DNA from 2 places in the Massilia sp. IC2-476 genome. Region 2 is predicted to be linked to the other one. Evidence: riboswitches for the same ligand, from Rfam matches in the RefSeq annotation. Region 2 holds a riboswitch; the other holds the start of a gene.
The links. A riboswitch is a leader RNA that binds a small molecule or an ion and turns the genes downstream of it on or off. The one in region 2 is predicted to bind thiamine pyrophosphate.

Region 1: it holds a riboswitch for thiamine pyrophosphate, as region 2 does, so the genes downstream of both, thiC (phosphomethylpyrimidine synthase ThiC) here and LK539_RS23200 (TonB-dependent siderophore receptor) in region 2, are expected to answer to the same signal.

Annotation. Positions count from the first base shown of each region.
Region 1 covers NZ_JAJFER010000002.1:143,253-146,881, forward strand. The annotation lists gene LK539_RS05510 (valine--tRNA ligase) at 1-2,196, opposite strand, end outside; TPP riboswitch at 2,286-2,399, shown strand; gene thiC (phosphomethylpyrimidine synthase ThiC) at 2,467-3,629, shown strand, end outside.
Region 2 covers NZ_JAJFER010000012.1:60,934-64,562, reverse strand. The annotation lists gene LK539_RS23200 (TonB-dependent siderophore receptor) at 1-1,872, opposite strand, end outside; TPP riboswitch at 1,967-2,075, opposite strand; gene LK539_RS23195 (methyl-accepting chemotaxis protein) at 2,261-3,629, shown strand, end outside.

The sequences.
Region 1 (3,629 bases), on a different contig from region 2:
GCGCAGCACCACTTCCAGCACGCGCAGCAGGGTGTGGCGGGTGGCGCGCTGCTGCGCTTCCGTGCCCTGCTGGACCGAAACCTTGGCCAGTTCCAGGTACCAATCGCAGTATTCGTACCAGACGAAGTTGTAGATGCTGCTGGCGATGTTGTCGAAGCGGTAGTCGGCGAAGCCCTTGGCCACGTCCAGCTCGACGCGGTTCATCAGCGAGACGATCCAGCGGTCGGCCTGCGACAGGTCTTCCGGGTTCGGCTGGCTGCAGTCCTTGCCTTCCGTGTTCATCATCACGAAGCGGGTGGCGTTCCACAGCTTGTTGCAGAAGTTGCGGTAGCCCTCGCAGCGGCCCAGGTCGAAGTTGATGTTGCGGCCCAGCGAGGCGTAGCTCGCCATGGTGAAGCGCACGGCGTCGGTGCCGAAGGCCGGGATCCCTTCCGGGAATTCCTTGCGCGTCGCTTTCGCGATCTTCTCGGCGGCGCGCGGGTCCATCAGGCCGGTGGTGCGCTTGGCAACCAGCGACTCGACGTCGATGCCGTCGATCAGGTCGATCGGGTCGAGCGTGTTGCCCTTCGACTTCGACATCTTCTGGCCCTGGCTGTCGCGCACCAGGCCGTGCACGTACACGGTCTCGAACGGTACCTTGCCGGTAAAGTGGCTCGTCATCATCACCATGCGGGCGACCCAGAAGAAGATGATGTCGAAACCGGTTACCAGCACGGAGGAAGGCAGGAAGTGCTTCATGTCCGCGGTTTCTTCCGGCCAGCCCATGGTCGAGAAGGGCACCAGGGCCGAGGAGAACCAGGTATCGAGCACGTCGTCGTCACGGCGCAATTCGCCGGCGATGCCTTGTGCGGCGGCCTTGGTCCTGGCTTCTTCTTCGCTGCGGGCGACGACGATCTCGCCGTTCTCGCCATACCATGCCGGGATGCGGTGGCCCCACCACAGCTGGCGCGAGATGCACCAGTCCTGGATGTTGCCCAGCCACTGGTTGTAGGTGGTGGTCCAGTTCTCCGGCACGAACTTGATCTGGCCGCTCGCGACCTTCTCCAGCGCGACTTCGGTGATCGACTTGCCCGGGTTGAAGGTGCCTTCCGGCGCCGGCTTGCTCATGGCGACGAACCACTGGTCGGTCAGCATCGGCTCGATGACGACATTGGTGCGGTCGCCACGCGGGACCATCAGCTTGTGCGGCTTGACCTGCTCGAGCAGGCCTTGCGCGTCGAGGTCGGCGACGATCTGCTTGCGCGCGGCGAAGCGGTCCAGGCCCTGGTACTGGGCCGGGCCGTTTTCGTTGATCTTCGCGTCCAGCGTGAAGATGTTGAGCGGCGCAAGGCCGGCGCGCTGGCCGACCGCGTAGTCGTTGAAGTCGTGGGCCGGGGTGATCTTCACGCAGCCGGTGCCGAATTCCTTGTCGACGTAGCTGTCCGCGATCACCGGGATCTGGCGGCCGGTCAGCGGCAGGGTCAACAGCTTGCCGACTAGGCTCGTATAGCGCTCGTCGGTCGGGTCGACCGCCACGGCGACGTCGCCCAGCATGGTTTCAGGACGGGTGGTGGCGACCGTCAGGTGGCCCGAGCCGTCGGCAAGCGGGTACTTGATGTACCACATCGAGCCGTCTTCTTCCTGCGAGTCGACTTCCAGGTCCGATACCGCCGTGCCCAGCACCGGGTCCCAGTTGACCAGGCGCTTGCCGCGGTAGATCAGGCCCTGTTCGTACAGGCGCACGAAGACTTCCGCCACGGTTTTCGAGCGGGTCTCGTCCATGGTGAAGTATTCGCGCTGCCAGTCCGGCGAGGTGCCCATGCGGCGCATCTGGCCGGTGATGGTGTTGCCCGACTTTTCCTTCCACTCCCAGACCTTTTCCACGAAGGCTTCGCGGCCGAGGTCGTGGCGCGAGATTTTCTGCGCGTCGAGCTGGCGCTCCACCACGATCTGGGTCGCAATGCCGGCGTGGTCGGTGCCCGGGATCCACGCGGTGTTATAGCCGCGCATCCGGTAGTAGCGGGTCAGGCCGTCCATGACGGTCTGGTTGAAGGCATGGCCCATGTGCAGGGTGCCGGTCACGTTCGGCGGCGGCAGCTGGATGCTGAACGACGGCTTGCCGTCCTCCATGGTGGCGGTGAAGTAACCGCGCTTTTCCCACTCGGTGCGCCAGTATTGTTCAATGTCTGCGGGCTCGAAAGACTTGGCTAATTCCATGATGTGGTGGCGTAAAAATTGTGCGAAAAGAACCATTATAGAGTAGATGGCGCTATAATCCGGCCCGCTGCGTCCGGGAAGCCGGGCGCGGCACACGCTAGGGGTCCTGTTGTCGCAGATATGCAAATCCGCGACACGGGTGAGAAATACCCTCCGAACCTGATCTGGATAATGCCAGCGAAGGGAAGCAGTCAGAAGCAGGCCTGAGGTGCGCACGCGCCTGCGCGGCCGTACTGGCACACTCCTTTGCTGGCTCCGCAAAGGAGCCACATGAACGCACCGCACAAGTTTGAAGCCGCGACCGCCACGGTCGACCAGGCGGCGATCGAACCCTTCCCCAACTCGCGCAAGGTCTACATCGAAGGCAGCCGGCCCGACATCCGCGTGCCGATGCGCGAGATCTCGCAATCGCCCACGCCCGACAGTTTTGGCGGCGAAGCCAATCCGCCGCTGTTCGTCTACGACACATCCGGGCCGTACACCGACCCGCTGGCTTCCATCGATGTGCGTCGCGGCCTGGGCACGCCGCGCCTGCCGTGGATCCTCGAACGCGGCGACACCGAGGAGCTGCCAGGTCCCACCTCCGACTACGGCAAGGCGCGCCTGGCCGACCCGGCGCTGGCCGCGCTGCGCTTCGAGCTGCAGCGCACCCCGCGCCGCGCGAAAGCGGGCCGCAACGTCACCCAGATGCACTACGCGCGCCAGAGCATCGTCACCCCCGAGATGGAATTCATCGCCCTGCGCGAAAACCTGCGGCGCAAGGAATATCTCGCTTCGCTGGTCGATTCCGGTCCGATGGGCGCGCGCGTGGCCAGCCTGATGGCGCGCCAGCATCCTGGCCAGTCCTTCGGCGCCAGCATCCCGCCTGAAATCACACCGGAATTCGTGCGCCAGGAAGTGGCGCGCGGCCGCGCCATCATCCCCGCCAACATCAACCACCCGGAAATCGAACCGATGATCATCGGCCGCAACTTCCTGGTGAAGATCAACGCCAACATCGGCAACTCGGCCGTGACCTCGTCCATCGGCGAGGAAGTCGAAAAGATGACCTGGGCAATCCGCTGGGGCGCCGACAACGTGATGGACCTTTCGACCGGCAAGCATATCCACGAGACGCGCGAATGGATCATCCGTAACTCGCCGGTGCCGATCGGGACGGTGCCGATCTACCAGGCGCTGGAAAAGGTCGGCGGCAAGGCCGAGGAACTGACCTGGGAAATCTACCGCGACACCCTGATCGAGCAGGCGGAGCAGGGTGTCGACTACTTCACCATCCACGCCGGCGTGCGCCTGGCCTACGTGCCGATGACGGCCAAGCGCCTGACCGGCATCGTCTCGCGCGGCGGCTCGATCATGGCCAAGTGGTGCCTGGCCCACCACCAGGAATCCTTCCTGTACACGCATTTCGAAGAGATCTGCGAGATCATGAAGGC
Region 2 (3,629 bases):
CAGCCCGGCCAGCGCCGGCACCGCATACTCCACCCAGGCGGTCGAACGGAATTCCGGCACGTTGGTCACGCGCTTGCCCTCGACGCCGGCGTCGCCGGTGCCGGTCTGCTTGGCGTCGAGCGCCATCAGCGACAGGCTGTAGTTCAGGTCCGCATTCAGCTTGCCCTGCGCCGAGAATTCAGCGCCGCGGTGGCGCTGCTGGCCGGCGCGCACGAAGAGGTTGGCGGCGTTGACGTATTCTAGGCCCTGCCTGATGTCGAACACGGCGGCCGACAGCATCAGCGCCTCGTTCACCACACCCTTGACGCCGATTTCGACCTGCTTCGAACGGCCAGGGGGCAGCACGGTGTCTTCGTTGGCAGTGCCCATCTCGGCGATGCCGCCATGCTGCAGGCCGTGGCTCACCGAACCGTAGATGGTCCAGTCGCGCGCCGGCTTGTAGACCAGCGCTACGCTCGGCAGCACGAAGGAATCGTCCGCATGCACCCAGCCCTGCTCGATCTCGGCCAGCTCGTCGCGCTTGAGCTTCGTCCAGCGCAGGCCGGCGTGCAGCGTGAGCTGTTCGGTCAGCATCGCCACGTCCTGCACGAACAGGGCGCTTTCGCGGTCGCTGCGGCGCTCCATCACGGGGCCGGTGCGCGGATTGCCCGGGGCCGGATCGACCAGCTGGTTGTTGTAGATGTTGCTGGAGCCGGCGTAGTCATAGACATATTCGCCGAAGCTGTCGTGGCGCTCCGACATGGAAGCGCCGACGGTCAGCTGGTGGCGTACGGCGCCCGTCGCGAAGCGGCCCTGCAGCATGGCCTGTGCGCCCCACGGGTTCTTGCGCTCGCCAACGCTCTGGTAGTCGTAGACGTCGTAGTCGCCGTTCGAGCAGTAGCCCGGATAGAAGCCGTCGCCTTCGTTGCTGCAGCCGTAGGGGAAGGCGGTGTAATCGTCGCGCTTGAACCAGTGCTTGTTGGCCGTGATCGTCGCCGTCCAGTCGGGGCTGAGACGGTACTCGAAGCGCAGGCCCAGGTTGCTGCTGTCGGTTTCCACCGGCTTGGCCCAGCGCTGATTATTCAGCAGGGTCTTGGCCGAGATCCCGGTCGGTAGCACTTCGTTGCGCAGCAGCTGGTAGCCGGGCGCGGTGATCTGCGACTTGTGCTGGTGGTCGACATCGAACTGCAGCAGCGCATCGGGGCTGATCTGCCAGTCGAAGGCGCTGGAGACGAACTGGCGCTCGCCGTCGGCGCCGCGCACATATGATTTCAGGTCCTCCGCAGCGGCATTGATGCGATAGCCGAAGCGACGGTCTTCGAAGCGCCCGCCCAGGTCGATCGAGCCGTGCACGGTGCCGCGCTCGCCCGCACCCACCAGCACCGAACGGAGCGGCGTATTGGTCGGGCGCTTGGTAGCGAAGTTGACCATGCCGCCCGGCGCCGCCACGCCCGCCTGCAGGCCGGCCAGGCCGCGCAGGATCTCGATGCGTTCCTTGTTCTCGAGCGGGATCTGGGTGTCGGCAGGGATCGCGATGCCGTCCTTGCGGTAGCTGGTGGCGTTGTCGAGGGCGAAACCGCGGATCGAGAACTGCTCGGCGTAGCCGATCGCGTTGTAGGCGTCGCCGACCGAGGCGTCGAAGCGGGCGGCGTCGGTGGCGCTGCGGATCGACAGGTCCAGCATCTGGGTGCGGCTGATCGCCGTGATCGAGGCCGGGGTGTCGAGCAGCGGCGTCTCCGAAAAGCCGCCGATGCTGGCGCGGTCGCTGGTGACCCAGCGGCTGCCGGTGACGACCACCGAGGTCACGCCCTGGTCCTGCTGGGCCGAGGCGCTCGTGGAGAAGGCCTGCAGGATGGCGCAGGCAAGGACGGAATGCTTCAGGTTGAATGTCATGGGTTTGCTCGTCTTCGCGCGCCGCGCACGAAACTTGGCGCGCTGCTTTTAATCAAAAAGCCGGAGCCAACGTGGGGGAAGGGCAAACAAGAATGGGCACTGCGTTGCGCTTTCCTTCGCTGGCATTATCCAGATCAGGTACGAAGGGTATCTCTCACCCGGCAGCGCGTTCTGAACGCGCACCAGGACCCCTAGCGAGGCGGCAGTGTACCACGGACGATGGCGGCCGTGGCGAATCTGGCAACAAAGAACCGTCTGGGAGGCCAATCCGATCGCAGTGCGTAAACCCAACGTAAATCGATAAATTCGATATATTTTGTTGACGCTTGGAAATCTCTGTTCAAATATGATTAAAATGACGAGCAGAACAAACAACTCCATATCGATCATGAATTTCCTACAACATAGCGGTATCGCCAGGCAGCTCTACCTCGCATTCGGACTGGTCCTCGCCATCACCCTGATCCTGGCCGTCTTCTCGATCAGCCGCGTCAACAGTATCCAGGGCGCCCTGCATGCCTCGAACACGGTGCGCAACGAGCAGCTCGAGCCCTTGTACGCCGCCCGCGAAGCGCTGGCCCAGACCGGCATCGCCGCGCGCAACGCCTACATCTTCAAGGACGACGCCTCCGCACGCCGCGAACTCGACCTGGTCGAGGCGTTCAAGACGGATTACCTGGCGGCCCTGGCGCGCCTGGATCCGGTGCTGGGCCAGGAGCCGCAGTACCGCAAGGTCAAGGAAGGCATGCTGGCCATGGCCAGGGAGCTGGAGCGTCCGAAGGCCTACCGGGCGTCCGGTGACATGGAAGCCTTCGGCCTGTTCCTGGTCGAGGAGTGCAGTCCCCTGCGCCGCCGGATCGTTGCCGACATCGACGTGCTGGTGCATGCCCTGCAGCAGCGCAATGCGGACTCCAGCGCGGCCACCGAAGCCGAGGCCGCCGGCGCGCGCTACTGGATCTCGGGCCTGAGCGCGGTGTCGGTGGTCCTGTGCGCCCTGGTCGGCATGGTGATCGTGCGCAGCCTGCTAGGCCAGCTGGGCGGGGAGCCGGCGCAGGCGTCCAGCGTGGCGCGCGCCATTGCCGAAGGTCGCCTGTACCATCCGGTGGACACCTCGCGCGCGGGCGCCGGCAGCATGATGCAGGCGATGGCGACCATGCGCGGCGAACTGTCCGACATCGTGACCAAGGTGCGCCAGGGGACCGAGGCGATCGCCGCGGCCTCGTCCGAGATCGCCACTGGCAACAGCGACCTGTCCAGGCGTACCGAAACGCAGGGCGCCGCGCTGGCCCAGGTAGCCAGCTCGATGTCTCACCTGGTCGAGACCGTGCAGCAGAACGCGGAGTATGCGCAGCAGGCCAGTGAACTTGCCGGAACGGCATCGGTCGTGTCGGAAGAGGGCGGGGCGGCGGTCGAGCAGGTGGTCGCGACCATGGAACTGATCCACGAGTCCTCGAAAAAGATCGTCGACATCATTTCGGTCATCGACGGCATCGCCTTCCAGACCAATATCCTGGCGCTGAATGCGGCCGTGGAAGCGGCGCGGGCGGGCGAACAGGGACGCGGTTTCGCGGTCGTCGCCGGCGAAGTACGCAACCTGGCGCACCGTTCGGCCGCCGCGGCGAAGGAAATCAAGGCACTGATCGAGGATTCGGTCGCCAAGGTCGACGCCGGCGCCACGCTGGTGGGCCAGACTGGCGGCACTATCCGCCGGGTGGTCGAGGGGGTGCATCGCGTCACCGGCATCATTGGCCACATAA